One region of the Arthrobacter sp. P1_D12 genome, then DNA from elsewhere that is predicted to be linked to it. Evidence: riboswitches for the same ligand, from Rfam matches in the RefSeq annotation. Region 1 holds a riboswitch; each other region holds the start of a gene.
The links. Region 1 has a riboswitch for thiamine pyrophosphate ahead of AC1DZV_RS16875 (bifunctional hydroxymethylpyrimidine kinase/phosphomethylpyrimidine kinase). Riboswitches for the same ligand answer to the same signal wherever they lie in the genome.
Positions count from the first base shown of each region.

Region 2: linked by a shared signal. The riboswitch ahead of thiC (phosphomethylpyrimidine synthase ThiC) and the one ahead of AC1DZV_RS16875 (bifunctional hydroxymethylpyrimidine kinase/phosphomethylpyrimidine kinase) in region 1 are both predicted to bind thiamine pyrophosphate.
Region 3: linked by a shared signal. The riboswitch ahead of thiO (glycine oxidase ThiO) and the one ahead of AC1DZV_RS16875 (bifunctional hydroxymethylpyrimidine kinase/phosphomethylpyrimidine kinase) in region 1 are both predicted to bind thiamine pyrophosphate.
Region 4: linked by a shared signal. The riboswitch ahead of AC1DZV_RS14745 (ECF transporter S component) and the one ahead of AC1DZV_RS16875 (bifunctional hydroxymethylpyrimidine kinase/phosphomethylpyrimidine kinase) in region 1 are both predicted to bind thiamine pyrophosphate.

Region 1 is NZ_JBFUAR010000023.1:72,616-80,276, forward strand. It holds gene AC1DZV_RS16855 (dienelactone hydrolase family protein) at 1-422, opposite strand, end outside; gene AC1DZV_RS16860 (flavodoxin domain-containing protein) at 487-1,032, opposite strand; gene AC1DZV_RS16865 (vitamin K epoxide reductase family protein) at 1,198-1,869, opposite strand; gene AC1DZV_RS16870 (Rne/Rng family ribonuclease) at 2,353-5,613, shown strand; TPP riboswitch at 5,762-5,859, shown strand; gene AC1DZV_RS16875 (bifunctional hydroxymethylpyrimidine kinase/phosphomethylpyrimidine kinase) at 5,842-7,536, shown strand.
Region 2 is NZ_JBFUAR010000010.1:23,350-31,010, reverse strand. It holds gene ffh (signal recognition particle protein) at 1-1,445, shown strand, start outside; gene AC1DZV_RS09405 (alpha/beta fold hydrolase) at 1,517-2,251, shown strand; gene thiC (phosphomethylpyrimidine synthase ThiC) at 2,248-4,113, opposite strand; TPP riboswitch at 4,109-4,216, opposite strand; gene AC1DZV_RS09395 (GNAT family N-acetyltransferase) at 4,291-4,791, shown strand; gene AC1DZV_RS09390 (amidohydrolase family protein) at 4,795-5,901, shown strand; gene AC1DZV_RS09385 (VOC family protein) at 5,977-6,852, shown strand; gene AC1DZV_RS09380 (hypothetical protein) at 7,429-7,661, shown strand, end outside.
Region 3 is NZ_JBFUAR010000005.1:406,325-413,985, forward strand. It holds gene AC1DZV_RS06375 (DNA-methyltransferase) at 1-469, opposite strand, end outside; gene AC1DZV_RS06380 (DEAD/DEAH box helicase) at 478-2,253, opposite strand; gene AC1DZV_RS06385 (RNB domain-containing ribonuclease) at 2,614-4,104, opposite strand; gene AC1DZV_RS06390 (ferritin-like fold-containing protein) at 4,143-4,817, shown strand; gene thiE (thiamine phosphate synthase) at 4,855-5,553, opposite strand; TPP riboswitch at 5,580-5,700, shown strand; gene thiO (glycine oxidase ThiO) at 5,694-7,004, shown strand; gene thiS (sulfur carrier protein ThiS) at 7,001-7,237, shown strand; gene AC1DZV_RS06410 (thiazole synthase) at 7,243-7,661, shown strand, end outside.
Region 4 is NZ_JBFUAR010000018.1:135,875-143,535, reverse strand. It holds gene AC1DZV_RS14775 (Na+/H+ antiporter subunit D) at 1-24, shown strand, start outside; gene AC1DZV_RS14770 (Na+/H+ antiporter subunit E) at 21-566, shown strand; gene AC1DZV_RS14765 (MrpF/PhaF family protein) at 563-841, shown strand; gene mnhG (monovalent cation/H(+) antiporter subunit G) at 873-1,220, shown strand; gene AC1DZV_RS14755 (DUF4235 domain-containing protein) at 1,334-1,597, opposite strand; gene AC1DZV_RS14750 (heme-degrading domain-containing protein) at 1,637-2,182, opposite strand; TPP riboswitch at 2,370-2,513, shown strand; gene AC1DZV_RS14745 (ECF transporter S component) at 2,580-3,227, shown strand; gene AC1DZV_RS14740 (ABC transporter ATP-binding protein) at 3,256-4,917, shown strand; gene AC1DZV_RS14735 (energy-coupling factor transporter transmembrane component T family protein) at 4,914-5,717, shown strand; gene AC1DZV_RS14730 (UDP-N-acetylglucosamine 1-carboxyvinyltransferase) at 5,823-7,346, shown strand; gene AC1DZV_RS14725 (glutamate--cysteine ligase 2) at 7,398-7,661, shown strand, end outside.

The DNA.
Region 1 (7,661 bases):
GGCAGTGCGCGGGCAGTCCCGTCATCGAGTCCGCCGTAGTTGACGCTTGCCGCGGCGAAGTCATGGTCCGGGGCCAGCATGAGGGCGAACCCGCCGCCCATACAGAAGCCGATCACGCCGATCCGGCCGGTGCAGCCGTCCCGTCCGGCCAGCCACGCGCGGGTGAGGTCCAGGTCGCCGAGGGGCCGCCAGCCGCGGATGAGGGACCACAAGCAGGCCGCCCTGCTGCCCCAGTAAAACAGGTCAGGTGCCACGGCGAGGAACCCCTCGCCGGCCAGCCAGTCGGCCTGGTCTCTGGTGTCACGGCTCAGGCCGAGTGCGTCATGGATGACGACGACGCCGGGCCACGGACCGGCACCGGCCGGCGTCGCCGCGTAGGCAGGCATGTCCCCTCGTTCGGCGTGAATGCTCACAACGGTCATGGGTCCTCCCGTGCACGCACCACCGCGCCGGGCGCCGCGGCCGGGATGCGCAGTCTCGATGGCATTAGCCTGTGATGCTGCCTGAAGACGTGGACGAAGCAGGTTTAGCGAGTTGGGCCGTAATCTGATCCGTCCATTCGTCGACTGCCGCCCAGTCCCGCAAATCCCCAAATCGGCCGCCGGTGAGCCTGAACAACACCCGGAGCGGTGCCGGCATCTGGCCGGCCTGGTAGACGCCGGAGAAGAGTTTGTGGCCTCGAAGCGGAACTTCTTTGATCAGGACTTCTGCCAGACGTTCCTGTTGCATTGCCGCGCCGCGCCGGCGAATGGGCTTAGGCAGCGCATCCGCCATCCCTACACTGAAGGCCCACACGGGCCGACTGGCCAGCTCGCGGGCATGGTGTTTGAAGAACAGCAAAGCCGGGGGCAGCCAGGCCTGGTTGTGGACGGCGCTGCCGACGACGACAGCCTCATAGCGGGAGAGGGCCCCTACGTCCTCCACGGACCGGCACTCCACCTCGCCCAGTGCACCCGCCATGCGGGATGCCATATGTTGTGCCATCTCGCGGGTGGACCCCAAAGCGCTTGCATACGCAATAAGAACAGTCATCAAGAGGCCTCCGGTCTTCCTTCCTCCAGCCTTATGTAACCTGCGCGCGCGGGGTCGTGCCATAAGTCCCGAGATGGGCCCGGAGCCTCTCATCGAAGAGACTGTTAAGGCCAATGCCCGGCGCGAGCATTGGCCTTAACAGTCTCTTCGATGCGGTTGGGGCGTTTAGTAGCCGGAGGTACCGATGAAAACCTGGATGAAGGCGAAGAAGATCGTCGCGACGACGGCGACGTACAGCAGCGCCGTTATGATCCAGCCGGAGTCGCCGATCACCTTGGTGGGACCGGCGGGCAGGGCAATCACGCCGTGGGAGATGTTCCGGACGCTCACCCAGACGAACAGCGGGATCATCACGGCCCAGACGATCATGCAGAACGGGCAGAGGATGTGGATGGCGTACAGGGCCTGGGACCAGAGCCAGACCACGAACGCGAAGCCAAGCGTCACGCCCGCCTGTTGCCCCAGCCAGTACCACCGGGAAAACCGGGCGCCGGCCAGGATACCCATGGCCGTGGTGATGATCACGGCGAAGGCGACGATTCCGATGAACATATTGGGGAAGCCGAACACGGAACTCTGCGGTGTCTGCATGACCTGGCCGCAGGAGATCCACGGGTTCACGTCGCAGACCGTGACGTGGTTCGGGTCCTTCAGGACCTCCAGTTTCTCCAGCACCAGGGCCCCGGATGCGAGCCAGCCGATGACGCCGGTGATCAGCAGGAGCCAGGCGAACGGGCGGTCGCGGGTCATCGTGGGAAGGGGCCGCGCCGTGGGGGCCGGGCCGGAACCCGGTTGGTGCACGGTCGCGTCGCCGGCAGTGCTGGAGATGCTGGGCATGGAAATTGAGTCCTTTTTTAGTCGTCTTGACCGGGTGCTTCTTGCCCCGATTGTAACGCCGGAGGCTGAGCAGCGCCGGAGAACGGCCCCGCCGGCCGCGCCCGGCCGCACCTGCTGCACTTCCGGTCCCGCCTGCCCCTGCTTTCACGGCTCCTGTGAGACAATGATCGTGGCTGGAACCCGATCCACATCCGGATTCCGGTCCGGCGATTTTGTTTCAAGACCGCCAATGATGAGCAGGGAGCTGCGGATCCTCTGATTCCAGCTGTCCCGCAATGCCATTGGACGGCACCTGGTTGTGGCGTGTAGGTCAACGGGTTCCAAAACAATCTCGCCGGCCCTCCAGGGCTGCCGCACCCCACTGCCGGTGCGAACCTGAGGGTATTCAATTGACTTCTGTCAATGCCTGCGGGTGTTGACGCATATTTGCCCCCAAGGGGCGCCGAATGTGGCGGCGCATCAGGGGCAGGAGTGTCGCCACATATGGATAATGACCAGGTAGTAGCCGGAAATGAAGAACTAGTAGTCACCGGGGAAGCACAGGGAACTGCGGAAGCAGAGGCTCCGGTAGCGCCGAAGAGGGCCGTACGGACCCGCCGGAAGGCGCCCGCCGCCAGGGTCAACGCCGCGGAGGCGGCCGAGGCTGTTGCCGAAGCCGCGGCCCTGGCCGACGCGGCCGGTTCAGATGAGCCCGTCCGGGGCCGCCGTAAGCCGGCCAACGTCGAAGCAGCCGGATCTGACACTGTTGAACCCGAAGCTGCTGTATCTGAAACTGCTGCAGCCGAGACTGCGGCCAAGGCGCCCGCGCGGCGCACCCGGACCCGGAAAGCTGTAGCAGCCCCGGAACCGTTGCCTGCCTTCGCCGGCGACGCCGAAGCCGGCGCACCTGCCGCGGCTGAGGCCCCCGCAGCAGCTGGCACCGACGCAGCTGCCGCCGCAGAATCGGCCGCAGAGACGGTTGCAGAGAAGCCGGTCCGCCGCCGTGCCAGCCGTGCCAAGGCCGCCCCGAAGGCCGAAGAAGCACCCGCGGCAGTACTCCCGGCCGAAGAAGCCGCCGCTGCGGAAGCACCCACCGCGGAAACCGCCGCAGCCCAGCCTGAAGAGCCGGAAGCCCGCCCCGAGGAAAGCCCGGCCGCGTCGCTGTTCATGGAACCGGGTGCCCTCACTTCCGTCATCTTCCAGGCCCCGGACCTGAGCACTGTGGTGCGTCCGGCCCCCGTTGCCGCCGCAGCAGCTGAGCCCGAGGATGAGGAAGGCGACGAGGACGAGGACGCCGGCAACCGCCGTCGGCGCCGCAGCCGCGGCCGGCGCGGCCGCACCCGCACCTCTGCCGAGTCCGACACCGAGTCGGAAGGCACCGAAGAAGAGGGCGACGAAGGCTCCGAGGTAATCCTTGAAGACGGTGTGACCTCCCGCCGCCGCCGCCGCCGTCGCCGTGGAGACCAGGACCTGGAGCTGACCGGCGGGGAAGGCGACGATCCGCCCAACACGGTGACCCGCGTCCGTGCGCCGCGGGCCATGGCCGAGGCGCCGGTGAACAACCGCGTCACATCCGTCAAGGGCTCCACCCGCCTGGAAGCCAAGAAGCAGCGCCGCCGCGAATCCCGCGACACCGGCCGCCGCCGTACCGTCATCACCGAGGCCGAGTTCCTGGCCCGCCGCGAGTCCGTGGACCGCCAGATGATCGTCCGCCAGCGCGACGACAGAATTCAGATCGGTGTCCTTGAAGACGGCGTCCTGGCCGAGCACTTCGTGTCCAAGACCCAGCAGGACTCCCTGATCGGCAACGTCTACCTGGGCAAGGTCCAGAACGTGCTGCCCTCCATGGAAGCCGCTTTCGTGGACATCGGCCGCGGCCGCAACGCCGTGCTCTACGCCGGTGAAGTGAACTGGGAGTCCGTCAACCTCGAGGGCAAGCAGCGCCGCATCGAGAACGCGCTGAAGTCCGGCGACTCCGTGCTGGTCCAGGTCACCAAGGACCCGGTCGGCCACAAGGGCGCCCGTCTCACCAGCCAGATCTCACTGCCCGGCCGGTACCTCGTGTACGTGCCCGGCGGTTCCATGACCGGCATCTCCCGCAAGCTGCCCGACGTCGAACGCAACCGCCTCAAGCGGATCCTCAAGGACCGCCTGCCCGAGGACGCGGGCGTCATTGTCCGCACCGCGGCCGAGGGAGCTTCCGAGGAAGAGCTGACGCACGACATCAACCGCCTCCGCGCGCAGTGGGAAGGCATCGAGAGCCAGTCGACGTCCACCAAGATCCTCGCCCCCGAGCTGCTCTACGGCGAACCTGACCTGACCATCAAGGTGGTCCGGGACGTCTTCAACGAGGACTTCTCCAAGCTGATCGTCTCCGGCGAGGAAGCCTGGGACACCATCGAGGCCTACGTCACCTACGTCGCACCGGACCTCGTGGGCCGGCTCGAGAAGTGGACCAAGGACACGGACATCTTCGCGGCCTGGCGCATCGACGAGCAGATCCACAAGGCCCTGGACCGGAAGGTCTTCCTGCCTTCGGGCGGTTCGCTCGTGATCGACCGCACCGAAGCCATGACCGTGGTCGACGTCAACACCGGCAAATTCACCGGCTCTGGCGGCAACCTCGAGGAAACCGTCACCAAGAACAACCTGGAAGCGGCCGAGGAAGTCGTCCGGCAGCTGCGCCTGCGCGACATTGGCGGCATCATCGTGATCGACTTCATCGACATGGTGCTCGAATCCAACCGCGACCTCGTGCTGCGCCGCATGGTGGAGTGCCTGGGCCGGGACCGGACCAAGCACCAGGTGGCCGAGGTGACCTCGCTGGGCCTCGTGCAGATGACCCGCAAGCGGATGGGCACCGGGCTGCTGGAAGTCTTCGGCGAACAGTGCGAAACATGTGCGGGCCGCGGCATCGTCACCCACGACGAGCCGGTGGAGCACCGCCGCGCCAACACGGTCGCCGCGGAGCACTATGTGCCGCGCACCGAGGCGCAGCCTGCTGCCCGACCGGAACGCAAGAGCCGTCGCCGCGGCAGGGGAGGCCAGGGCGGAGAGACCGCGCCGGCCGCACCCGCGCCCGTCCACGCCGAACCCACCGAGGCCGAACGCCACGCCAAGGCCGAGGCCACCCGGGCCGCGCTGGCCAACATCGCTGCCGCAGCGCACGCCGCGCACCTGCACGACGGGGAAGCAGCCGCAGCCAGCGACGCCGGGGCCCGCCAGGCCGCCGTCGACGCCGTCACGCAGCTCGCAGCCGCCGACGAGGCAGCCGGCCGCCCCGCAACGGTGCTGACGTTTGGCGGCGAGCAGGTGGCCCTGCCCTTCGTCGAGCACGCGGAGGACGCGCCGTCACCGGCCCTGACCCTGGACCTGCTGACCGAGGCTTTCGCAAACCTGGGCGAAGCAGAGGCCGGCAAGCCGGACCAGACCGCCGGCCAGGCCGCCGGTCAGGCAGTGGCTGTTGCCGCACCGGAAGCCACGGCGCCCGAGGCGCCGGCGGCCGTCCGCGCTGCGGAGGCGCCGGCGTCACGCACGGCTGACACCACGACGCTGCGCGGCCGCCGCGCACGCCGCAACCGGAGTGCCAGCCGCGCCCAGGGTGCAGCCAACGAAACCTCCGTGGAGCACCGCGAGGCAACCCGGCCGGCCGCGGCCGGATCGGTCCACGAGGCCAAGGCTCCCGCTGCGGCCAGGCCTGCGTCCCTCCCGGCCGGCAACGAGCCGATCATCCTCGGCGTCGGCGTGCCGGCGTCGGAGCTGTAGTCCTCCGCGACTGACCACGTCCCCGTCCGGTCATTATTTCGACTGGTCGGGCTGCGGGTCCGGGTCAGGGCAGACGTAACATACGTCCGCCCGGGCCCGGGCCCGCTCGTGCGTTAACGGGTCCGCAGGGTGGCAGCGGCTAGGCTGGAACACTGACACGGGGTGCCGGGCATCGGGCCGGCTGAGATCCAGACCCGTTGAACCTGTCCGGTTAGCACCGGCGAAGGGATGTCTGCCTTGTCCGCGAGACCGAATCCGTCCGAGTTCCTCCCGCCCAATTTTCTGCACAGCGAGTCTCTGCCGACGCCGCCGCGCATTCCCCGTGTGCTGGCCATCGCCGGCTCCGATCCCTCCGGCGGGGCCGGAATCCAGGCCGATCTGAAGAGCATCGCGGCGAACGGCGGCTACGGCATGGCTGCCATCACCGCCCTGACAGCGCAGAACACCCAGGGCGTGCGTGCCGTCCACGTTCCCCCGGCGGCGTTCCTCACGGCGCAGCTGGACGCCATCAGCGACGACATCGGCATCGACGCCGTCAAGATCGGCATGCTCGGTGACGCCGCCGTGATCGACGCCGTCCGCGTCTGGCTGGAAAAGATGCGCCCCGCCGTCGTGGTCCTGGACCCGGTGATGGTCGCCACCAGCGGGGACCGGCTCCTGCAGGAATCCGCCGAGGCCGCCCTGCAGGGCCTCCTGCCGCTGGCGGACCTCATCACGCCCAACCTCGCCGAACTCGCCATCCTGCTCAAGGAGCCCGTCGCGGCCGACTGGTCCGAGGCCCTGGCGCAGGGCAAGCGGCTGGCCGCCCTGACCGGCACCACTGTCCTGGTTAAGGGCGGACACCTCCAGGGCGGCGGACCGGGGGACGGGCATGCCCACGACGTCGACGGCCACGACGCCGGCCACGACGCCGAAGCCGGCAACGGCGCCGCGGACGGCTGCCCGGACGCGCTGGTCAACACCGGCGGCCTGCTCGGCCAGGAAACGGTGGTGGTGCCGGGGGAGCGGATCGCGACGCGCAACAGCCACGGCACCGGCTGCTCCCTGTCCTCGGCCATGGCCACCGTGCAGGCCCGGGTGGGGGACTGGGAAGCGGCGCTGCGCGAAGTCAAACCGTGGCTGCTGGGCGCGCTCCGAGAAGCCTCGGCCCTGGACGTCGGCACCGGCAACGGCCCGGTCCACCACTTCCACCACCTCCAGCACCTCCAGGGCGGGCAGGCCCTCAAAGACGGCCAGCGCGGCCAGCACCGCCCGGCCGGGCACGGTCCTGCGGCGGGGGAGTTCGCCGCAGCCCTGCGCGCAGGAGCCGCGGGCGATCTTGAGGCGATCTACGCCCTCGACTTCGTCCGCGGACTGGCCGACGGCACCTTGCCCGAACACGAGTTCGCGTACTACCTCGCCCAGGACGCCATCTACCTCAACGGCTACTCCCGGGTCCTGGCCCGGGCCGCGGCGATTGCCCCCACCGAGGCCGAGCAGTTGTTCTGGGCCCGTTCGGCGCAGACCTGCCTGGAAGTCGAATCCGAGCTGCACCGGTCCTGGCTTAGCGCCCGCCCCACGGCCTCCACCCTGGGCCCGGTCACGAAAGCGTATGTGGACCACCTGCTGGCCGCCTCGGTCTCCGGCAGCTATGGCGTCCTCGTGGCGGCGGCGCTGCCCTGCTTCTGGCTCTACGCCGAGGTCGGTTCCACGCTGCACCGGGAGTTCCTGGCCGGCGGCGCCCCCTGGGAGCACCCCTACGCCGGCTGGCTGCGGACCTACGCCGACGAGGACTTCGCCGCCGCGACCCGGCAGGCCATCGCGTACACGGACACGGCGGCCGGGCGGGCATCGGAGAGCGAGCGGGAGGCCATGGCCCTGGCCTTCCGGCAGTCATCGCGCTACGAAGTGGACTTCTTCGACGCGCCGCGGCTGTACGCCTGACGCGAGCTGGTCCGGACTACCGGTACGATGGTGGGGCACGGTTCCGGAAGTCGTTGCGGCAACACAGCTCAGGATGGTCAAGATCCCGGCCAAGAACATTGGCGGGGACTTTGCATCAAGACGCT
Region 2 (7,661 bases), on a different contig from region 1:
GGGAGTTCACCGGCCGCGTGCGCGAGCGTGCCCTCGGCGCCGAGGTCTCCGGGGCGCTGAACCCGAGCCAGCAGATCGTGAAGATCGTCAACGAGGAACTCGTCGAGATCCTCGGCGGCGAAACCCGCCGGATCCGCCTGGCGAAGACCGGACCCACCATCATCATGCTGGCCGGCCTCCAGGGCGCCGGCAAGACCACCCTGGCCGGCAAGCTGTCCAAGTGGCTCAAGTCCCAGGGCCACAGCCCGATGCTGGTGGCCTGCGACCTCCAGCGCCCCAACGCCGTCACCCAGCTGCAGGTGGTCGGCCAGCGCGCCGGCGTGCCCGTCTTCGCCCCGCACCCGGGCGCCACGTCCACCGAGCTGGACCACCCTGCCGGCGACCCTGTCGCCGTCGCCCGCGCCGGCGTCGAGGAAGCCAAGCGCACCCTCCACGACGTCGTGATCGTGGACACCGCCGGCCGTCTCGGCGTCGACGCCGACATGATGGAGCAGGCGCGCCAGATCCGCCGCGCGATCGTCCCGAACGAAGTCCTGTTCGTGATCGACTCCATGATCGGCCAGGACGCCGTCAACACGGCCCTGGCCTTCGACGAGGGCGTCAACTTCACCGGCATCGTGCTCTCCAAGCTCGACGGCGACGCCCGCGGCGGCGCCGCGCTCTCCGTCGCGTCGGTGACCGGCAAGCCGGTCATGTTCGCCTCCACCGGCGAAGGCGTGGACGACTTCGAGCTCTTCCACCCGGACCGCATGGCCTCGCGCATCCTCGACATGGGTGACGTCCTCACCCTGATCGAGCAGGCCGAGAAGTCCTGGGACAAGGATGAAGCCGCCCGGATGGCGCAGAAGTTCGCCGACCAGGAAGACTTCACCCTCGATGACTTCCTCGCCCAGATGCAGCAGATCCGCAACATGGGCTCCATGAAGAAAATGCTCATGATGATGCCGGGCGCGCAGAACATCCGCCAGCAGCTGGAGCAGTTCGACGAGCGCGAGATCGACCGCGTCGAGGCCATTGTCCGCTCGATGACCCCGCACGAGCGCGTGGCTCCGAAGATCATCAACGGCTCCCGCCGGGCCCGTATTGCCCGCGGTTCCGGCGTGCACGTCTCCGAGGTCAACGGACTGCTGGAACGTTTTGCCCAGGCCCAGAAGATGATGAAGAAGATGGCCGCCGGCGGCGGGATGCCCGGCATGCCGGGAATGCCCGGCATGGGCGGCGGGGGCGGAGCCCGCAAGGGAGCCAAATCCGCGCCCAAGAAGAAGGCCCGCTCCGGCAACCCGGCCAAGGCGGCGCAGGAACTGCGCGACGCCGAGGCCCGGCGCGCCGCCGGCCCCAAGGCGCTGCCCACCGGCGCGTCGTTCGGCCAGCAGGGCGCCGACTTCGATCCGTCCCAGCTGAACCTGCCCAAGGGTTTCGACAAGTTCCTCGGCGGCAGCAAGTAGCCATAAGTGCTGACGGCCGCCGGCACTGTGTCGCCGGCGGCATCAGCACTGGAGTGCCATAGGGTTAGACAATGTTCAAGCAGCGCGTAGTCTTCGTCCACGGGGACGGCAGCTTCGGCGCCGCCGCGTGGCCAAAACAGCACGGAATGGCGCTGGACTACGACGCCCTGTTCCTGCGGCGGCACGGGTTTGACGCCGTCGCGGAACCGCTCGAATCCAACTTCGCCGCCGACGCCGCCATCGTGCTCGCCTCGCTGGCAGACGACGGCCGCGGCGAGGCTGGCGGCCACGTGGTGGCCCATTCGCAGGGCGCGATCGCGGCGATGATGGCCGCCGTCGAACGGCCCGACCTCGTCCAGTCGCTGACCCTGGTGGAACCGGCCTGCTTGTCCCTGACCGCGGAGCTCCCGGCCACCGCCGCGCACCGGGCCCTGATGCAGCCGCTCTTCGACGTCCGCCACAACCTCAGCGACGACGACTTCCAGCGGGAGTTCATCCGCCGCGCGTTCGCGGCGGACGCCCCCGGGGCCACGACGCCGGAGGCCCTCCGGGCTGCGCGCCGGCTCCGCCTGCAGGCGCCGCCGTGGGAAGCCCCGCTGCAGATCGTGCCGGGGGTGCCGACCCTGGTCCTGACCGGCGGCTGGGAACCGCTGTATGAGGAAATCGCCGGCTACCTGCGCGAGACCGGCGCCCTGCACCGCACGGCGCCGGGAGGGCACCGGCCCCAGGATTCAGCCGAAGGGGACCGGGCCATCCGCTCCTACATCGCCGAGGTCAGCCGGCACCAGCACGCCCGGGCCTCCTAGGAAGCTGCGCGTCCTCCCACCGAGGGCTGCGGCAGGTAGACCTTGCCGCCCGAGGCGAGGAACTCGTTGCTCTTCGCCCGCATTCCGGCCGCCATCTGCGCCAGGGCCGCCTGCGAATCAGCTGAACCGTATTCGTCCCGGATATCCTGGCTGATCCGCATGGAGCAGAACTTCGGACCACACATCGAACAGAAGTGGGCTGTCTTGGCCGGCTCCGCGGGAAGCGTCTCATCGTGGAAGGCCTCGGCCGTGACCGGGTCCAGGGACAGCGCGAACTGGTCCCGCCAACGGAACTCAAACCGCGCCTTGGACAGCGCATCGTCGCGTTCGTGCGCGCCGGGGTGGCCCTTGGCGAGGTCCGCGGCATGGGCCGCGATCTTGTAAGTGATCACGCCCGTCTTCACATCGTCCTTGTTCGGCAGCCCGAGGTGTTCCTTGGGCGTGACGTAGCAGAGCATGGCGGTGCCGTAGCGGGCGATCTCGGTGGCGCCGATCGCCGAGGTGATGTGGTCGTAGCCCGGTGCGATGTCCGTGACGAGCGGCCCGAGCGTATAGAACGGGGCGCCCTTGCAGAGTTCCTGCTGGCGTTCCACGTTTTCCCGGACGAGGTGGAAGGGCACGTGCCCGGGGCCCTCCACCATGACCTGCACATCGAAGTCCCAGGCCCGCTGGGTGAGTTCGGCCAGGGTGTCCAGTTCGGCGAACTGTGCCGCGTCGTTGGCGTCCGCCGTCGCGCCGGGCCGCAGCCCGTCGCCCAGGGAGAACGCGACGTCGTAGCGTGCGAAGATCTCGCACAGCTCGTCGAAGTGGGTGTAGAGGAAATTCTCCTGATGGTGCGCCAGGCACCAGCCGGCCATGATGGAGCCGCCGCGGGACACGATGCCGGTGACCCGGTTGGCCGTCAGCGGCACGTAGCGCAGCAGCACGCCGGCGTGGATGGTCATGTAGTCCACGCCCTGCTCGCACTGTTCGATCACGGTGTCCCGGAAGATCTCCCAGGTCAAGGCATTGGCCTCGCCGTTGACCTTCTCCAGCGCCTGGTAGATCGGGACCGTTCCGATGGGGACGGGGGAGTTGCGGATGATCCACTCGCGCGTGGTGTGGATGTCGTCCCCGGTGGAGAGGTCCATGACGGTGTCCGCGCCCCATTGCGTGGCCCACTGGAGTTTGTCGACCTCCTCGGCGATGGAGCTGGTCACGGCGGAGTTGCCGATATTGGCGTTGATTTTCACCAGGAACGCCTTGCCGATGATCATCGGCTCGGATTCGGGGTGGTTGACGTTGTTGGGAATGATCGCGCGGCCCGCGGCCACCTCGCTGCGCACCAGCTCCACATCGCAGTTCTCCCGCAGCGCGACGAACCGCATTTCCTGGGTGATCACGCCGTCCCGGGCGTAGCGCATCTGCGTGACGGTCCTGCCCTCAACGGCGCGGCGCGGCACCGGCCGGCCGCCCCGCCACTCGGCCGACGCCGCACCGCGGCGCACCGCCGATTTGCCGTCGTCGAGCAGCTCCCGTTCGCGGCCGGCGTAGGGTTCGGTGTCCGCCCTGGCTTCAATCCAGGGGGTGCGGAACGGCTCGAGGCCGCGGACGGGATCGCTGCCCGGGCCGGCAGTGCGGTAGACCCGGAACGGCGGGTTCCGGACGCCGCCCGGGGAGGGTTCCAGGGCTATCTCGGTCACCGGCACGCGGATGCCGTGCTCCGGGTCCGTGCTGAAGGCCAGCGAGTGGGACTTCAGCGACTGTGTGGGGGCCGGAGGCTGGCTTGGGGCAGACCCGTGCTGGGCAGACCCGTGCTGGGCTGGCCCAGTGGGGGCTGACTCATTGTGGGCAGGGCTGTGCTGTGTCACTTGGGAGTTCACGGAAATACTCACTTCCTTCGCCGGCATTACCCGGACAGGTTCAACGGTCGCAGGCTGCGTCAGCCCGATCTCAGCCCCTGCAGGGGCACCCGTGTGGTCGTAGACGAAGCTACCACGCACCTCCGGCCGGCCGTCGAGTGTGACGCGGGCGGCGGGCCGCGGTGTTAACGTGGCACGGTGACTCTGCCCAAGGCGCTGCCCCGCATCCGGACCGCGACGCCGGAAGATCTCCCGGCGCTGCCGGCTTTCGAGGCCGCAGCAGACGCCGTCCTCATAGAGGAACTGGGGAACCGGCCGCTCCCGGCTCCGCAGTTGACGGCGCCGGTCGAGCCGCTGTTCATACTTGTCGCCGGAACTCCGCCCGTAGGCTTTGCCCGCGTTGACGAACTCGGCGGCCAGGCCCATCTGGAGCAACTCTCCGTGCAGCCGGACTTTGGCAGGCGGGGGATCGGACGGTCCCTGGTGGAGGCGGCCCTCGATGCGGCCCGGGGCCGCGGCTATTCATGGATGACGCTTTGCACCTTCGCCGGCGTCCCGTTCAATGCGCCGTTTTACGCGGGCTGCGGGTTCGAGGAAATCGCCCGGCCCGGGCAGGCGCTGGCTGCCCTGCGGATCCACGAAGCGCAGCTGGGGCTCGATGATCTGGGCCCGCGGATTGCCATGCGGATTAGGCTTTAGGCCATGACCAGCATCATCGAGTTCAGCGGGCCCATCCTCACGGCGGCGAACCAGGTCTGCTACGGGTTGTGGTCGGTGGAGGGCAGGCTGACCTTTCGCCGGCCCGCGGCCGCGCCGGAGCTCGTGCTGGACGGCTGGGTCATGCCCGGTCTCGTGGACGCACACTGCCACATCGGCCTCGGCCCGGGCGGGGACGTTACCGAGGACACCGCGGAATTCCAGGCCCTGGCGGACCGCAACGCCGGGACGCTCCTGGTCCGCGACGCGGGCGCCGTCCACAACACACGCTGGCTCCAGCAACGCGTGGACCTTCCCCGGATCATCCGCTCGGGCCGGCACCTCGCGAGGACCCGGCGCTACCTGCCGGGCCTGGCCGTCGAGGTCGAGCCGGAGGATCTCGTCGAGGCCGTGCGGAAGCAGGCCCGCGCGGGCGACGGCTGGGTCAAGCTCGTGGGGGACTGGATCGACCGCGACGCCGGCGATCTCGCCGCCAGTTTTCCCGCCCGGACGGTCAAGGACGCCGTCCGGGCCGCCCACGATGAGGGGGCCCGCGTCACCGCACACTGCTTCGCCGAAGACACCCTCGATGACATGCTCGACGCCGGGATCGACTGCATCGAGCACGCCACCGGGCTGCTGCCGCGGCACCTGCCGCGCTTCCTCGAACAGGGTGTTCCGATCGTGCCCACCCTGATCAACATCGCCACGTTCCCGGACATCGCCGCCCGGGCGGCGGCCAAGTTCCCCCGCTACGCAGCCCACATGCGCTGGCTGTGGGAGCGCCGGGCAGAGCGGATCCTCGAAGCCCACGAGGCCGGGGTGGCAATCTACGCCGGTACCGACGCCGGCAGCGTGATCAGCCATGGCAGGATCGTGGACGAGATTCAGGCCCTGCACGCCGCCGGCCTTGCCGCCGCTGCCGCCCTCGACTCCGCGAGCTGGTCGGCGCGGACCTGGCTCGGCGCGGAGTCCATCGGTGAAGGGGCAAGTGCTGATGTCCTCGTCACCGCCGAGGATCCGCGGAGCAATCCGGCCACGCTCCGCCAGATCCGGCATATCGTGCTGCGTGGGCTGCCGGTGGACCGGGCGCCAGGCGGTCATGAGGAATAAATTGAAGCTTCAAGTAATTTAGCTTTATATAGAGTCGCCGAAGGCCGGCGGCTAACAAATCCACGGAGCGTTGTCATGACCGCAGAAGCCAGCACCCAAGACCTCCTTCCTGCCGAACTCACCATGGGCACCGTGATGCTCAAGGTCGGCGACATGAAGCTGATGACCGACTACTACCAGCGCGCCCTCGGCCTGGAGACTGTGGCCGAACAGGACGGCGGGCTCTACCTTGGGCGCCAGCAGAAGCCGCTGGTGCATCTGGCGCCTGCCCCGGACCTGTTTCTTCCTTCCCGTGGCGAGGCCGGGCTCTTCCACACCGCCCTCCTCTTCGAGGACCAGCACTCCCTGGCGGCCACCATCGCCACCGCGGCCCAGTACGAGCCCCAGTCCTTCACGGGCAGCGCGGACCACCTCGTCAGCGAGGCGTTCTACTTCAACGACCCCGAAGGCAACGGCATCGAGCTGTACTGGGACCGGCCGCGGGCGGCGTGGTCCTGGGAGGGCAAGAACGTCGTCATGGACAGTCTCGCCCTGCCGCCGCAGCGCTACCTGCAGCAATACCTGACCGAGGAGTCCGTGGCAGGCCAGCGCCAGGCCGCCGCCGGCGTCGGGCACGTCCACCTGCAGGTCGGCGACGTCCAGTCGGCGCATGATTTCTATGTAGGCACGCTCGGCTTCGAAAAGACCGCGGGCTGGCACGGCCAGGCGCTGTTCGTCTCGGCCGGCGGCTACCACCACCACATGGCCATGAACGTATGGAACAGCCGCGGCGCGGGTCCCCGGCGCGACACGCTGGGCCTGGGTGAAGTCCTCATCGAGGTGCCCTCCGGCGACGACGTCGCGGCCCTGGCCGACCGGCTCAAGGTTGCCGGCGTCGAATCCCACCACACCGGCGCCGAGCTGCGCTTCGAGGATCCGTGGCGCAACCGGATCCGCGTCGCCGTGCGCTAGAAGTTCTCCCCAGGCAAGCTGGTCGCTGGGCGTGTCCAGCGCGCACAGCTTTCCGCTGGACATGTCCACTCTTCGCCGGCGGGACCGCTGGGTCCATTGCTCGGGACCGGGACTCCGGAACATGTCCATTGCTCGCCGCCGGGAATGGACGTAGCTGCCATATGTTCATTCCTTGCTGTCAGGACGGGGCATGCCCAGCGGGCCCTGGTCGGTTTCCCCGGGCCAGCGAAGGACATGTCCACTCTTCGCCAGCAGGACAGTGGAACATGCCCAGTGCTCGCAGTCGCGAATGGACATAGCTGCCATATGTCCAGTGCTCAGGGTTAGGGGAGGGCATGTCCACGGGCCGGGTAGGGTTCACCGGGCCAGCGAGGGACATGTCCACTGTTCCCAGGCGGGACTTCGGAACATGCCCAGTGCCCGCAGTCGCGAATGGACATAGCTGCCATATGTCCAGTGCTCAGGGTTAGGGGAGGGCATGTCCAGCGGGCGGGGCGGGGCCATGCTGAAGCGGCTAGGCTGAAGCGACGTCGAAAACAGCGGTCTGCGGACCGCCGAACCCTAAGGACCAGCTGCATGGGATTCACCGAACTCTTTGTGTCCACCCACGAAGAAGCCCTCAAGCGCGCCGGCGCACTGGAAGGCGGCAGCCCGGCCGCCCCGGGCGCCGTCCGCATCCCGGAGATCAGCGACTTCGAGGTGGAGCGGCTGGGGGACCTCGCCGGCGTCGCCGTGCACGCCCCGGGCGCGGACTATGAACTGGCCATGGTCGACGTGGCCAGCGACTCGCTGCTCGGCGTCCCGGCGGC
Region 3 (7,661 bases), on a different contig from region 1:
CGTGCTTAGTGGGCCAGCGGTACTTGGCCCTTGCACCGTAGTCGTACGCCCAGATGATCTCGTTCAGGAAACATTCGCGGCCGAAGATCGCGTCCAGCATGACCTTTGCGTAGTGCACCTCGCGGTAGTCCAGGTGCAGGTACAGAGTGCCGTCGTCGGCCAGGAGCCGCCAGGCCTCCACGAGCCGGGGCTCGAGGAAGGACCAGTAGTCGCTGAACGCGTCGTCGTACTTGTGCAGCGCGCCCTTGATGGTGTCGTAGGACCGGCCCTTGAACCCGACGCGGTCACCCTCGCCGCCGGCGTTGAGCACCATCCTGGTTTCCTGGCGCCGCTGGACCCGGCCGGTGTTGAAGGGCGGGTCCACGTAAATCAGTGTGAAGGCGCCGTCCGGCAGCGTGGGGAGGTATTCCGCGTTGTCCGCGTGAACCACCAGGTTGCTGCCGTCCGGCGCCCAGACGGTGTCAGTCATGGAGGGGATTAGGCCTCGGCGCCGCTCGGCTGTGCGTCGCCGCCGGCCACTACCTCGCCGTTGCGGCGGCGGGTGCGGGTCCGGCGCCGGGCACGGGTCGCCCGGTCCACCTCGGTGGGGGCCTTCGCCGGAGCGGCGGCGGCAGCTTCCGGTCCCTGTCCGTTCGCGGGGGACGCCGTGGCGGCATCGGCCTCGGCGGGACGGCGACGGCGGTCGCCGGAGCGGCCGCCGGCTTCGGTGCCGCTGCGGCGCGAGTCACGTCCGCCGGTGCGGCTGCCCTCGCGGGCGCCGTCACGGCTGCTCGTGCGGCTGCCTTCACGGGCGCCGTCACGGCTGCTCGTGCGGCTGCCGTCCTTTGCGCCGTCCCTTCCGCTGTCCTTTGCGCTGGTGCGCGAGTTCTTCTTGCCGGTCTCGCCGAGGTCTTCGAGGACCTCCGCGTCGACGCCGGCCAGCACACGCTTGTCGCGCGGCAGCCGGCCCTTGGTGCCTGCAGGGATGTCGAGTTCCTCGAACAGGTGGGGCGAGGACGAGTAGGTTTCCACGGGCTCGGGGTAGCTCAGGCCGAGGGCCTTGTTGATGAGCCCCCAGCGCGGCATGTCGTCCCAGTCAACAAAGGTCACGGCGGTGCCCTTGTTGCCGGCACGGCCGGTGCGGCCCACGCGGTGCAGGTAGATCTTCTCGTCTTCGACGCACTGGTAGTTGATTACGTGGGTGACGTCGTCGACGTCGATGCCGCGGGCGGCGACGTCGGTGGCAACGAGGACGTCCACCTTGTTGTTGCGGAAGGCGCGCAGCGCCTGTTCGCGGGCGCCCTGGCCGAGGTCACCGTGGATGGCGGCCGCAGCAAAACCGCGGTCCACCAGTTCCTCGGCCACCTTCGCGGCGGTGCGCTTGGTCTTGGTGAAGATGATGGTCCGGCCGCGTCCGCGGGCCTGCAGGATGCGGGCTACCACTTCCACCTTGTCCATGCTGTGGGCACGGTAGATCAGCTGGCGGATGTCGCGCTTGGTCAGGCCCTCGTCGTCCGGGTCCGCGGCGCGGATGTGGGTCGGCTGGGTCATGTAGCGGCGGGCCATGGCGATGACCGGGCCGGGCATGGTGGCGGAGAACAGGAGCGTTTGGCGGACCGCGGGCGTGCCGGCGATCAGGGTCTCGACGTCCGGCAGGAACCCAAGGTCCAGCATCTCGTCGGCTTCGTCGAGGATGACGATCTTGACGTTCTTCAGGCTCAGGTGCTTCTGCTTGAAGAGGTCGATCAGGCGGCCGGGGGTGCCGACGACAACCTCGACGCCGTTCTGCAGCGCCTCGACCTGCGGCTCGTAAGCGCGGCCACCATAGATGGTGGCGATGCGGGCGTTGCGCTTCTTGGCGGCGTTTTCGAGGTCCTTGGCTACCTGGACGGCGAGCTCGCGGGTGGGCACGATCACCAGGGCCTGCGGGGCGCCGGGAACGGCCAGTTTGTCGAAGCCGGCGTCGTCGCGGCCGACGACGCGCTGCAGCGCCGGGATGCCGAAGCCGAGCGTCTTGCCAGTACCGGTCTTGGCCTGGCCGATGATGTCATGCCCTGCCAGTGCGACCGGCAGGGTCATGGCCTGGATCGGGAAGGGGTGGGTGATGCCGGCGTCGGCCAGGGATTCCACGATGTCCGCGCGGACATTGAAGTCGGCAAAGGTCTTCTCGGCAATCTCGTGCGGCTTTTCGTCCGAGATGATGGTCTCTTCGGGCTCGATGGTCTCCGTGCCGGACTCATCGGTCAGAAGCTGGTGCGTGTGCAATTCACTCACAGGGGAGTTTCCTTATTCATTTTGGGCTGCGCTGCTTGCTCAACGGGGCCGGCCATGGCGGCCGTTCCGGAGCACGCTCAGGCGCGCAAGCAATTCCAGTGGAAGCCGATCGCGGGCTATCTAAATGCTGGCACTGGGGACCAGCGGGTGTATCTCAAGATCGCGTAGGGGCGGGCTTGTTGAATTCGAAAATCATGGAAATCAACGACCGGGCATCCATTTCTACCTCTTCAGTCTAGCTGTACAAGGCGCGGATCCTCGACTGGGCGGGTGATTGCGCCTCGGAAGGTGACCGGGAGGGCGGCCGGCAGCGCTGGCTGGCGACGGCGTGGGGACGGCCCGCGGACCGCCAGCGGGCCGTCAGCCCACGAGCTCCAACTGGATTTCCCGCGTGGCGATGTCCGAGGACACCACCCGGACCCGGACTTTGGTGCCCGGTTCCAGCTCGCCGGGGCAGCGTGCGGTCACGGCGGGCTCGGCGATCTGGACGATCCCGGACGGGCCGTTTCCGTTGCCGTTGGTCTTCCCGTTGCCGTTGCTGGTGCCGTTGGTGCCCTTGGCCGGCTTGGGACCGGAGATGACGACAGCGTCGAATTCCTGGCCGATGTGGTTGACGAGCAGCGCCGCCTCAACGGTGTCCAGCGACAGCCGCTCCAGTTTCGCGGCCAGCTGGTCCGAGGTGCCCATGATGGCAGGGAGGGACGGCAGCGCCTCCCGGGCCCAGGCAGGAACTTCGGTGCCGTTGCTCAGGGCCTCGCAGATCACCAGCACGAAGCGGTCGACCAGCCGCCGCAACGGTGCCGTGGAATGGGCGTAGGCGGCGCCAATGGCGGCCTGGACGGCGGCGTTGGGCACTGTGCCGTCGAAGGGTGTGTATCCGGCACCGCGGAAGAGCATCCCGGCCGAATGCACAATGGCCAGCTGCCGGGGGTCCGTCGGGTCAAGGGTCCGCAGGTACTCGCCGTAGCGCATTTCCCCGTCCCAGGGCTTGCCGAGGGCGTGGGTCTGCCGGTGGAAGTGGCGCAGTGACGCCTCGTCCGGGGCGGGCATGGTGCGCAGGATGCCGACTTTGCCCTGGAGCATGAGCGCCGCGGCGGCCATCCCGGTCATGAGTGAAATCTGGGCGTTCCAGTCCTCCACCGGCAGCGGCGGGGCCGCCACGATCCGGTAGCCGCCGTCGGGCAGTTGCTGGATCTCCTGTTCCGGCATGTTCAGGCTCGCGCCGCCGCGCAGGCGTTCCAGTTCCACCCGTTTAATGCCTACTTCTTTCAGCAGCTGCAGCACGGGCGACGCGGTGCCGGCGTCGAGCTCGGCCTGCACGCCCTTGTAGTTGAGCTTCGCGCGGCTGCGGACCTGTGCCCGGCGCACGAGGACCGAGGCGACCTCTGCCGCGGCGTCGAGCTCGAACTCCCAGACGAAAGCAGCGCACAGCTGCCCGGCGAGCAGGCTGCCGGCGGCCTCGCTGATGATCTCCGGATGCAGCGGAATCCGGCCGTCCGGGGTGTAGAAGGTCTGGCCGCGGCGCCGGGTCTCGGCGTCGAGCGCCCCGCCCGGGGCGACAAAAGAGGGGACGTCGGCGATGGCATAGAAGACCTTGTAGCCGCCGTCGCTCCGTTCGATAAAGAGGGCCTGGTCCAAGTCGGTGGACGACGCCGGATCGATGGTCACGAACTCGACATGCGTGAGGTCAAGGTCCGGGAGCTTGTGCTCGGCCACTGCCGCCTCCGCGTCGCGCAGCACAACTTCGGGGAACGGGCCGGGCAGTTCCAGCGTGGTGCGCAACGCCTTGAGGGCCCCGGCAAGCTGGTTCTGCTGCTCGTGGACACTGGGGGTCAGGCGATGATGGGACACGAAAATCAGGGTAGCCCGATTTCCGCTATTAGTCTTGGATGATGAGCGCAACTGCGGACGATCCGGCCCTCTACAACAGCTTCATCGCCGACCTGCTGGGAGTCTTGGCGTACGGCGAGCTTTCCGCCTTCGAACGGCTGTCCTCGAGTGCCCGGTATTCGCCCACGCTGCATGACCGTGCGGTGCTGGGCAGGATGGCGGTGGTCGAGTTCCAGCATTACGAACTCGTCCGAACCCGCCTCGAACACATGGGCTTGGATACGGAGGCCGCCATGCTGCCGTTCCAGCCCTCGGTGGACCACTTCCACGAACGCACGCGCCCGTCGGACTGGTACGAGGCCCTCATGAAGGCCTACGTGATCGACACGGTCGCCGCGGACTTTTACGGCGTCGTGGGCCGGTACGTCGACGCCGCGACCCGTGAGTTGATCGGGCAGGTCCGCTCCACCGGTGAGTCCACGGCCGTGCTGCAGGCCCGCCTCAAGGCGGCCCTGGCCGATGACCCCCGGCTCGCGTCGCGCCTGGCGCTGTGGGCCCGGCGCCTGCTGGGGGAGGTCCTGAACCACGCCCAGCGTGTCAGCGCTGAGCACGCGTTCCTCGGCGGACTGTCGGGGCTGGACGACGCCGGCGCCCGGGCGCTGGTCAACGGCCTGGCGGCCGAACTCGCAGCGAATCACGCGCGCCGGATGACGGAGCTGGGTCTCGCCGGATAGTTTCAGTGCCGGCCGGTATTACGGGCCGGGGACCTGCTTAGGATGCGGCGGCGTCCAGCGCCGCCAGCAAGGCTCCGGCCGCGTGGGCCGGATCAGCGGCGTCGGTGATCGCCCGGACCACGACGATCCGCCGGGCACCGGCATCGACTACCTGCTCCACGTTACTGAGGTCGATCCCGCCGATCGCGAACCACGGCAGCAGGCTTTCGTTGACCTTGCCGGTTCCCTCCGTGTCCGCCCCGCCGATCGCCTGGGCGGCGTAGCGCACCAGATCGAGGCCGACGGCGGCGCGTCCGGGTTTGGTGGGCGTCGCCCACACGGGGCCAACACAGAAGTAATCGAGTCCTTTGCGGCCGGGCGCGGCAGCGATGGCGGCGTCCACCTGCTTCGGGCTGTGGGTGGACAGGCCGATCACGGCATCCTTGCCGAGAAAGCCGCGGGCGGCGTCGAGCGAAATGTCCTTCTGACCGACATGGAACACCGGAGCCCCGGACAGGGAGGCGATGTCCGCCCGGTCATTGACGGCCCACAGACGCCCGTGGCGCTGCGCTGCGGTGTGCAGGACCTCCAGCAGTTCCAGCTCCTCGGAGGCCTCGAGCGACTTGTCGCGCAACTGGATGATGTCCACGCCGCCGGCGAAGGCGGCGTCCACGAAGTCCTCGAAGTCGCCGCGGTCCCTGCGGGCGTCGGTGCAGAGATAGAGGCGGGCGGTGGTGTGGAGAGGGTCCTGGCTCATGGGACCAGCCTAGTTCCTCTAAACTGGGCGCATACCGCGGGAGCCCGCAGCAGCCATGTCGCCGCTGCCCGGCTGAGAGGGCGTCAGAGCCGACCGCTTGACCTGATCCGGCTAGTACCGGCGTAGGGAAGGAATTCTTCATGGGCACACGAGCAGGCCGTGCGGCCGGAGCCGCAAATGACGCCGCCGCCCAGGTTTGTGACACAGGGCCCGGTACCGCAGAGGGAATCATCGCGGGGGATTCGACTGCCGACGTGGCCGTGATCGGCGGCGGGGTGATCGGCCATGGCATCGCGTTCGAGGCCATCCGCTCGGGCCGATCCGTGGTCCTGATCGATGATGCTCCCGGCAGCGGAGCCAGCTGGGCCGCGGCCGGCATGCTGGCCCCCGTCAGTGAACTGCACTACCAGGAGGAGCAGCTCCTGGAACTGATGCTTGAGGCCTCCCGGTTGTGGCCAGGATTCGCTGCGGCTCTCGACGCCGGTGCCGCCGGCGCGGATTCCCCGGCGGGTACCGGCTACTTAACGACGCCGACCCTGGCGGTGGGGGCCGACGCGGCGGACCGGCGCGCGCTCGCGGACTTGAGGGAAGTCCAGCAGGCGTGCGGCCTGGCCGTGGAGCCACTGACAGTGCGCGAGGCACGCACCCGGGAGCCCCTGCTGAGTCCCGGCATCTCGTGTGCCTTCGAGATCCCGGCCGACCACCAGGTGGACCCCCGCCTGCTGATCACCCGGCTCGCGGGCGTGCTCGGTGCGGAAGGCGGCAGCTTCGTCCGGCGGCGCGCGGCAGGCCTGCTGTGGCAGGACGGACAGGTGGCGGGTGTGCGGCTGGCCGGCGGCGGTTCCGTGCGGGCAGCGGAAACCGTGGTCGCCAACGGGCTCGGCGCCGCCGGGCTCGAGGAGCTGCCCGCAGGACTGGCGCTGCCGCTGCGCCCCGTCTACGGCGACATCCTCCGGCTTCGCGTGCCCCCGCATCTGCAGCCGCTGCTCACGGCCACCGTGCGGGGCATGGTGCGCGGCGTCCCGGTGTACATCGTCCCCCGCCAGGACGGCACCGTGGTGATTGGGGCCACCCAGCGCGAGGACGGGCCGTCGGACCCCCACGCGGTTTCGGCCGGCGGCATTTACCAGCTGCTGCGGGATGCCCAGCAGCTGGTGCCCGCGGTCGCCGAGCTGGAGCTGCTGGAAGCCACGGCGCGGGCCCGGCCCGGCACACCGGACAACGCCCCGCTGTTGGGGCGGGTCGCACGACCGGACGGCGGGGACGTCCCGGGGCTCATCATCGCCACGGGATTCTTCCGGCACGGCGTCCTGCTGACCCCCGCCGCTGCAGTCGTGTGCCGGCAACTCATGGACTTCACGCCGGACCCGCGCTGGGCCGGGTTCCGCCCCGACCGTTTTTCCCGCATCCCGGATACGTCCGGGGACAGCCCCAAGAAGGAAGCAGCATGAACATCCGACTCAACGGAACGGAGCAGAGCGTCGCCGACGGCGCCTCCGTCTCCACACTCGTCAGCCAGCTCACGGGCCGGAGCATCGGCCCCGACGGCCGCGCTGCCGACGGGCGGAAGCTCGGTGTCGCCGTGGCCCGCAACGCCGAAGTGGTGCCGCGCAGCCAGTGGCACGCCACGGCGCTCGCCGACGGCGACGACGTCGAACTTGTCACGGCAGTCCAGGGAGGATGACCAGCATGAACGAGACGACGTTCGCAGGAACACAGGCCGTCCCCATGACCGGTGCGGTGGCCGATCCGTTCGTGGTCGACGGCGTAAGGCTCGGCTCCCGCCTCATCATGGGAACCGGCGGTGCGCCGAGCCTGGACGGGCTCGGGGCGGCGCTGGTGGCGTCCGGGACGGAGCTGACCACGGTGGCGATGCGCCGCTATTCGCCGGCGGAGACGGGCTCGCTGTTCCAGCTGCTCGAGGACCATCAGATCCGGGTGCTGCCGAACACGGCAGGCTGCTTCACCGCCAAGGACGCCGTCCTCACCGCCGAACTGGCGCGGGAGGCCCTGGAAACGGACTGGGTCAAGCTCGAAGTCATTGCCGACGAGCACACACTGCTGCCGGACGCCGTCGAACTCGTGGACGCAACCGAACAGCTGGTGGC
Region 4 (7,661 bases), on a different contig from region 1:
GTCCGGGAGGGCGGCGGGAAATGAACCGGAAAAGGATCTCGCTGCGCCAGGAACTGCCGCTGCTGGTCTGGCTCGTCTTTGTCTGGGGCGCGCTCTGGCAGAACTTCAGCCCGGGCAATCTCCTCTTCGGCGCCCTCATCGCGGTGCTCGTGGCGCGCATTTTCTATCTGCCCCCGGTGGAACTCGGCGGCCGCTTCAACGTGCTCCGCGCCGTGCCGTTCGCCCTCATCTTCCTCGGAAAAGTCGTCGCGGCAAGCTGCCAGGTCCTGTACCTGGCCGTGGTCCGCGGCCCCAACGTGGTCAGCGCGGTCGTAGCCGTGCCGCTCCGAAGCCATTCGGACCTCCTGGTCACGGCCACCGGGCACGTGATCTCGCTGATTCCCGGGTCCCTCGTGGTGGAGGTGGACAGGTCGACGTCCACGCTCTACATCCACGGCATCAACGTCCGCAATGCCGAGGACGCGGCCAAGCTGCGCAAAGAGGTCCGGGACACCGAGGCCGGGCTGATCCGGATCATGGGGACCAAAGCCGAACTTTCCGCACTGACACAGGAGACCGCCGCATGATGCAGACCGTCCTGACGGTGACCGCCGTCGTACTGTCCCTGGCCGCCGCGGGGGCGATCGTCCGGATCGCGCGGGGGCCCTCGCTGCTGGACCGGGTTCTGGCCGCCGACGTGCTGCTGGCCATCTTCGGCGCGGCCCTGTGCATCGACATGGCCGCCAACCGGCACCTGAACAACCTGATGCTGCTCGTTGCGATTTCCCTGATCGGCTTCGTCGGTTCGGTCACCGTGGCCCGGTTCGTGGCCGACAGGCGGGAGGGCGTCCGTGAATCCTGACACAGTGATCGACGCCGTCTCCGCCGTGTTCATGGTGACCGGAGCCCTGATGTCCCTCGCGGCCGCCATCGGGCTGCTGCGCTTCCCGGACCTCATGAGCAGGATGCACGCGGCCACCAAACCGCAGGTCCTCGGCCTGTTCCTGCTGCTGGCGGCCCTCGGCCTGCAGATGCGCACCTGGTCGGTGTGGCCCGTCCTGCTGGTGGCCTGGCTCTTCCAGCTGCTCACCGTGCCCGTGTCCGCCCACATGGTGGGCCGGGCCGGCTACCGGACCAAGCACCTGCACCCGGAGCTGCTGAGCTCCGACGAGCTCGAGGCGGTAGTCCAGAAGGCCGCCCAGCATGCGGCCACGCACGGAGCGGACGACGACGACCGCTGAGCCCCCGTACGGCCCGGCGGACCCGTACGGCCCGGCGGACCCGGCCGGCACATCGACGGACGCGGCCGGGGCCTTCGACTGCCGCGGTGGGCGCCGCGGCTGGTCGGGTCAGGTCAGACGACGTCCTGGGTCTTGGCGAAGCGGGTGATCGCGCGCTGGGTGCCGCGGTTGGCGAGCACCTGGATGATGGCGCTGACCGATGCGGAGATCAGGGCGAACGTCAGGGCCGAGCGCAGGGTCGTGGGAACGTCGTCCTCCTGGCCTTTGGGCGGCTTGTTGCCCGTGGACTTTTCCCACATGGTGTCCACCAGCTTGGTGCCGGCAAAGCCGGCCAGGAGGCTGACGCCGGTGCCGAGCAGCTTGATGAGGATGTTCATTCTTCGGTCTCCTTGGGACGGGAACGGTTTTCCCCTAGCCTAGCGTTCCGGGGTGAGGACCATCCGCAGGGCCTCGACCACGAGTTCGTGATCCGCCTTCTGGGGCAGGCCGGAGACGGTGGCGACGGCGACGGCGCCCGTGCCGCGCACGTAGATGGGGAACGCCCCGCCGTGGGCGGCGAACTCCGACTGATCCCACCAGGCGTTGTCCTCAATCCTTCCGCCGGCGGCGCGGGCCCGGAGGCCCACCAGCAGGGACGGGACCTCGTACCGCATGGCGGTGCGCTTCTTGGCGTTGATCCAGCGCTCATTGTCCGGTGTGGCGCCGTCCAGCGCGGCGTGGAAGAGCACCTGCTCGCCTTTGGTGATGTCGACGGCGATGGGCAGCGAGCGTTGCCTGCCCAGCTCGACAAGGAGGAGCCCGAGGTCCAGGGCGTCATCCTTGCTGAACGACGCGAACTGGAGCGCCTCTATCTCGGCCAGCACGCGGCCGATGAGCACCGCCAGGGAACCCTGCGGCTGCGGCTCACTGGAGTCGGGATCGTATTCCCCGAAAGGATCTTGGGTGACCGGTGTGTGCGACAAAATATTCCAGCTTTCCGGTGGGTGACGAGGCCGCCCGCTGGCGGGTCCGGGGGTCCGGCACGACGACTCTACCAAGAGGGTTTTCCGGGCCGCCGGGACTTCCGCCGTCCGGTCCACGATTGTGACGGCACACCACTGAAAACCCGGCCGTCCGGGTGTAAACTGAGCCAGTCCACAAGGGCGAAAATAATTACGACAGGGGAGCGCCGCCGTCGGGCATCGCCGGAACAATCCGGGGAAACCTTTGGTGGGCGCTGAGAGTGCGGACAGCCGCAGACCCTCGAACCTGATCCGGTTAGTACCGGCGCAAGGGAGTCGAGTTCTCAGGGTGCGCGGAGGGCGGCGGAAGCCGAGACCGGCCGGCGCACCCTCCCCTCCTGTTCCTCAGGAGGACGACATGACAGATATTTCAGCACAGCATGGTTCCGCCAGCCGTTCATCCGCCCGGCGCAACTACAGCTGGCGTGTGGTGGACATTGTGGTGGCCGCGTTGATCGCCGTTGCCGGCGGCGTCATTTTCTGGGCCTGGTCCCAGGGCGCGAACCTGATCTCGACTCCGGTCAACGCGGTCTACCCGCCGTTGAGCGGACTCTACGCCGGCGGCTGGATGATCCCGGCGGTGCTGGGCATGCTCATCATCCGCAAGCCGGGCGCCGCGCTCTTCTGCGAAACCGTCGCGGCCACCGGCGAGCTCATCATGGGTTCGCAGTACGGCACCACGGTGCTGATCTCCGGCATCCTGCAGGGCCTCGGCGCCGAACTGGTCTTCGCGGCCTTCCTCTACAAGAAGTTCAACCTGCCCGTCTCCGTGCTGGCCGGCGCCGGGGCGGGCCTCTTCTGCGGCCTGAACGATTCATTCCTGCCGTGGGGCTGGAACATCGCCTACGAGGCCGGCGACAAGCTCGCCTACATCGTCTTCACGACGATCTCCGGCGCAGTGATTGCCGGCGGACTGGCCTGGCTCGCCACCCGCGGCCTGGCGAAGACTGGAGTGCTGGGCTCCTTTGCCTCCCGCAAGGCCGCCACGGAGCCCGTCTTTTCCTGAGCCCCGTCGCTGAATCCTGCAGAGAATCATGAGATCTTCACCGGGCGTCCGGCCGGCCGCCGTCACGGCCCGCGGCTGGGGCTGGCGGCATGCCGGACGGACCAGGCCCGCGGTCAGCGGCCTTGACCTGGACATCCGGCCGGGGGAGCGCGTGCTCCTGCTGGGGCCCTCCGGCGCCGGCAAGTCGACGCTGCTCCACGCCCTGGCCGGTGTGCTGGGCGACGGCGCGTCCGGCGACCCCGGCGACTCCGGCGACGCCGAGAACACAGACGAGACCGGCAGCCTCCTGATCGACGGTGCCGCGCCACGGGCGCAGCGCGGCCGCGCCGGGCTGGTGCAGCAGGACCCGGAAACGCAGGTGGTGCTCTCCCGCCTCGGTGACGACGTCGCCTTCGGGGCGGAGAACCTCGCCGTCCCGGCGGCGGAGATCTGGCCGCGCGTGCGCGAGGCCCTCGACGACGTCGGGCTGGGACAGCTGCCGCTGGACCACCCGACGGCGGCCCTCTCCGGCGGACAAAAGCAACGGCTGGCGCTCGCCGGGATCCTCGCGATGCGGCCAGGGCTGCTCCTGCTCGACGAGCCGACCGCCAACCTCGACCCCGCGGGCGTCCTGGAGGTCCGGGACGCCGTCGGCCGCTGCCTGGACAAGACGGGCGCCACGCTGGTGGTCGTGGAGCACCGGGTGGGGGTCTGGAAAGACCTGGTGGACAGGATCGTGGTGCTCCAGCCAGGGTCCGCCACGGACTCCGCGGTCTTGATTGACGGACCGCCGGACCGGGTCCTGGCCGAGGCGCGGGACATGCTCACCGGTGCGGGCGTCTGGGTGCCGGGCTACGTCCCGGCGACGCGGATGCGGACACCGGCGCGGGGCGCGGGACAGACTCTGCTCGCGGCCGACGCGCTCGCGGTGTCCCGCGAGCGGCCGCGGCGGGCCGGGCTGCGCGACGGCTTCCGCACCATCGCGCCGCGTCCGGTCCAGTCCGGGGTTTCGGTCCGGGTCCGCGCCGGCGAGGCGCTGACCATCACCGGACAGAACGGCACGGGGAAGTCCACCCTGGCGCTGACGCTGGCCGGTCTCCTGCGGCCCGTCGCGGGAACGGTCTCGGCCACGGCGGAGCTGAGCAGTCCCGCCACTGGTCACTCCAGTGGTCGCTCCAGTGGTCGCTCCAGTGGCCGCTTACGCGATGGCGCCGGACCCGATCCCTACCGGTGGAAGGCCCAGCAGCTGATCGCCAGGATCGGAACCGTCTTCCAGGAGCCCGAGCACCAGTTCGTCACCGGCAAGGTCCTCGACGAGCTCATGTTCGGCCCGCGCCACCTCGGCTACGGCGAAGACCGCGTGGACGAACTGCTGGAGCGGCTGCGGCTGACAGAGCTTGTGGACGCCAACCCCTACACGCTCTCCGGCGGCGAGAAGCGGCGCCTTTCGGTAGCCACGGTGCTGGCGGCGCACCCCCAGGTGCTGGTCCTGGACGAGCCCACCTTCGGCCAGGATGCCAATACCTGGGCCGAACTCGCCTCGTTCCTCTCCGAGCTCCTCGACGCCGGCACCGCCGTCGTGTCCGTGACGCATGACGCCGAATTCAGCGCCGTCCTCGGTGGCGCCGAACTCCGCCTCCGGCCACGGGAACCCGCAGCCGCGGACGCTCCCGGCCCGGATCTTCAGCTGCGGGAGGGAGCTTCGCCGTGAGGGACGCACTGAGCCTGCGCGGCAACCATGCGCTGCTGACCCGGGCCAACCCGCTCGCCAAGTTCACGGCGGTCACCCTGATCACCCTGGTCCTGGCGCTCTCCATTGACTGGGTGTCGGCGTCGGTGGCGCTGGCGTTCGAACTGCTGCTCCTGCCGCTGGCGGGCCTGACTGTGGCCCTGCTGTGGCAGCGCGGCTGGCCGCTGATCCTCGCGGCGGCGCTGGGCGGCTGGAGCACGGCCATCCTGGCGCCCGATTCCGGACCAGTCCTGCTCGATGCGGGGATCTGGTCCGTCAGCGCCGGTTCCCTGCAGCTGGGGATCGGCTTCATGCTCCGCGGGCTCGCGATCGCATTGCCCGCGGTGCTGCTGATGAGCTGCACCGACCCCACGGACCTGGCCGACGCCCTGGCCCAGAACGCGAAACTGCCGCACCGGTTCGTCCTGGGCACCCTGGCCGCGATGCGGCTCGTCGGAATCATGGCCGAGCAATGGCAGACCATCGGCATGGCCCGGCGGGCCCGCGGCGTGGGCTCGAGCGGCAACCCCTGTCAGCGGTTCCGCGCCACGCTGGGCCAGAGTTTCGGCCTCCTGGTGCAGGCGATCCGGAGCGCCTCGCGGCTCGCGGTGACCATGGAGGCCCGCGGGTTCGGCGGTGCCGCCCGGACCTGGGCCCGGCCCTCCACGTTCAGCGGACTCGATGCCTGGGTGCTGCTGGGCGGGCTCGGCATCGCGGCCGCCGCCGTCGCCGCGGCCCTCGGCGCGGGCACCTGGAACCTCGTCTTCCTCACGCGACAGTAGACCGGCGCCGCCGGTTATCGCATGGCGTGGGTATCCGTGTGAGATTGACGCCATTCCGGCCGGAATTGCCGTGGTTTATAAATCATGCGTGATATTTTCGGGAGCATGACTCAACCGACTGCTGAACATGTAGGCATCCTGCTCCGCGAGGCGCGCGGCGCCAAGGGCTGGACCCAGGGGCAACTCGCCGCCGAGCTGGGCACCAGCCAGAGCGCCATCGCCCGGATGGAACAGGGCAAGCAGAACCTGAGCCTGAAGATGATCCAGCGCCTGGAGGCGATCGTCGGGCACAGCATCGTCAAGGTGGGCCGGCCCCAGATGACCCACCTGCGCGTCGAGGGCGGCCGCACCCTCGCCGGCGCGGTGGACGTCAACAGCAGCAAGAATGCCGGCGTCGCGCTGTTGTGCGCCAGCCTCATCAACCGCGGGACCACCACGCTGCGCCGGCTTGCCCGGATCGAGGAAGTCAACCGGATCGTGGAGGTGCTGACCAGCATCGGCGTCGAGTGCACCTGGCTCAACGCGAACGACCTCCAGATCCGCCGCCCCGCCGTCCTGGACCTGGCCTCCATGGATGTGGAGGCGGCCCGCCGGACCCGCAGCGTCATCATGCTCCTGGGCCCGCTGCTGGACGAGGCCGACACCTACCGGCTGCCCTACGCCGGCGGCTGCGACCTCGGCACCCGCACCGTGCAGCCGCACATGCAGGCACTGCGCCAGTTCGGCCTTAGCGTGGAGGCGAAGTCCGGGTTCTACGCGGTGCAGGCGCCGCCGTCGGACGGTCACGACCGCTCCTTCGTGCTCAGCGAACGCGGCGACACCGTCACCGAGAACGCCATCATGGCCGCAGCCCACCGCCGTGGCACCACCATCATCCGCAATGCCAGCCCGAACTACATGGTGCAGGATCTGTGCTTCTACCTGCAGATGCTCGGCGTGGACATCGCCGGGGTTGGCACCACGACGCTGAAGATCACCGGCCGGCCGTCGATCGACGCTGACATCGAATACTTCCCGTCCGAGGACCCCATCGAGGCGATGAGCCTCATCACCGCCGGCATCGTGACGAACTCGGAAGTCACCATCCGCCGCGTCCCGATCGAGTTCATGGAAATCGAACTCGCCACGCTCGAGCAGATGGGCCAGCGGCTCGAGGTTTCGGGGGAGTACTTTGCCCGCAACGGCCGCACCCGCCTGGTGGATGTCACCACCAAGCCTTCGGAGCTGCGGGCGCCGGAGGACAAGATCCACCCCATGCCCTTCCCCGGGCTGAACATCGACAACCTGCCCTTCTTCGCGGTGATCGCCGCCAACGCCCACGGCCAGACCATGATCCATGACTGGGTCTACGAGAACCGGGCCATCTACCTGACCGAGCTCAACAAGCTGGGCGCCCAGGTCCAGCTGCTCGATCCGCACCGCATTTACGTCAACGGGCCCAGCAAGTGGCGGGCGGCCGAGGTGGGCTGCCCGCCTGCCCTCCGCCCCGCCGCCTGCCTGCTGCTGGCCATGCTGGCGGCCCGTGGCGTCTCGGAGCTGCGGAACATCTATGTCATTGAACGCGGCTATGAGGACCTGGCCGAGCGGCTGAACACCATCGGGGCGAAGATCGAGTATTTCCAAGACTGAGCCCCGCGTTGGTGTGGGGCGTTTCGGCGGATCCTGACGCACAATAGATTCATGCGCACCTTCGGCGTGGAGGAAGAACTGCTGATAGTGGACCCCGAATCGGGGATGCTGCTTGCCCTCGCTGAGCTCATGCTGCCGAGTCTGGTGCCGCCGCAGCAGGAAGCCGCCAGGGTTCTCCCGGCACAGAAACCGGTCCACGAAGGCGCCGACTTCAGCTACGAGCTCAAGCTCGAACAGATCGAGACCCAGACGCATCCGTGCCTGGAATACACGGAACTGCTCCGGCAGCTCAGGCGTGGCCGGTCCCTTGCGGAC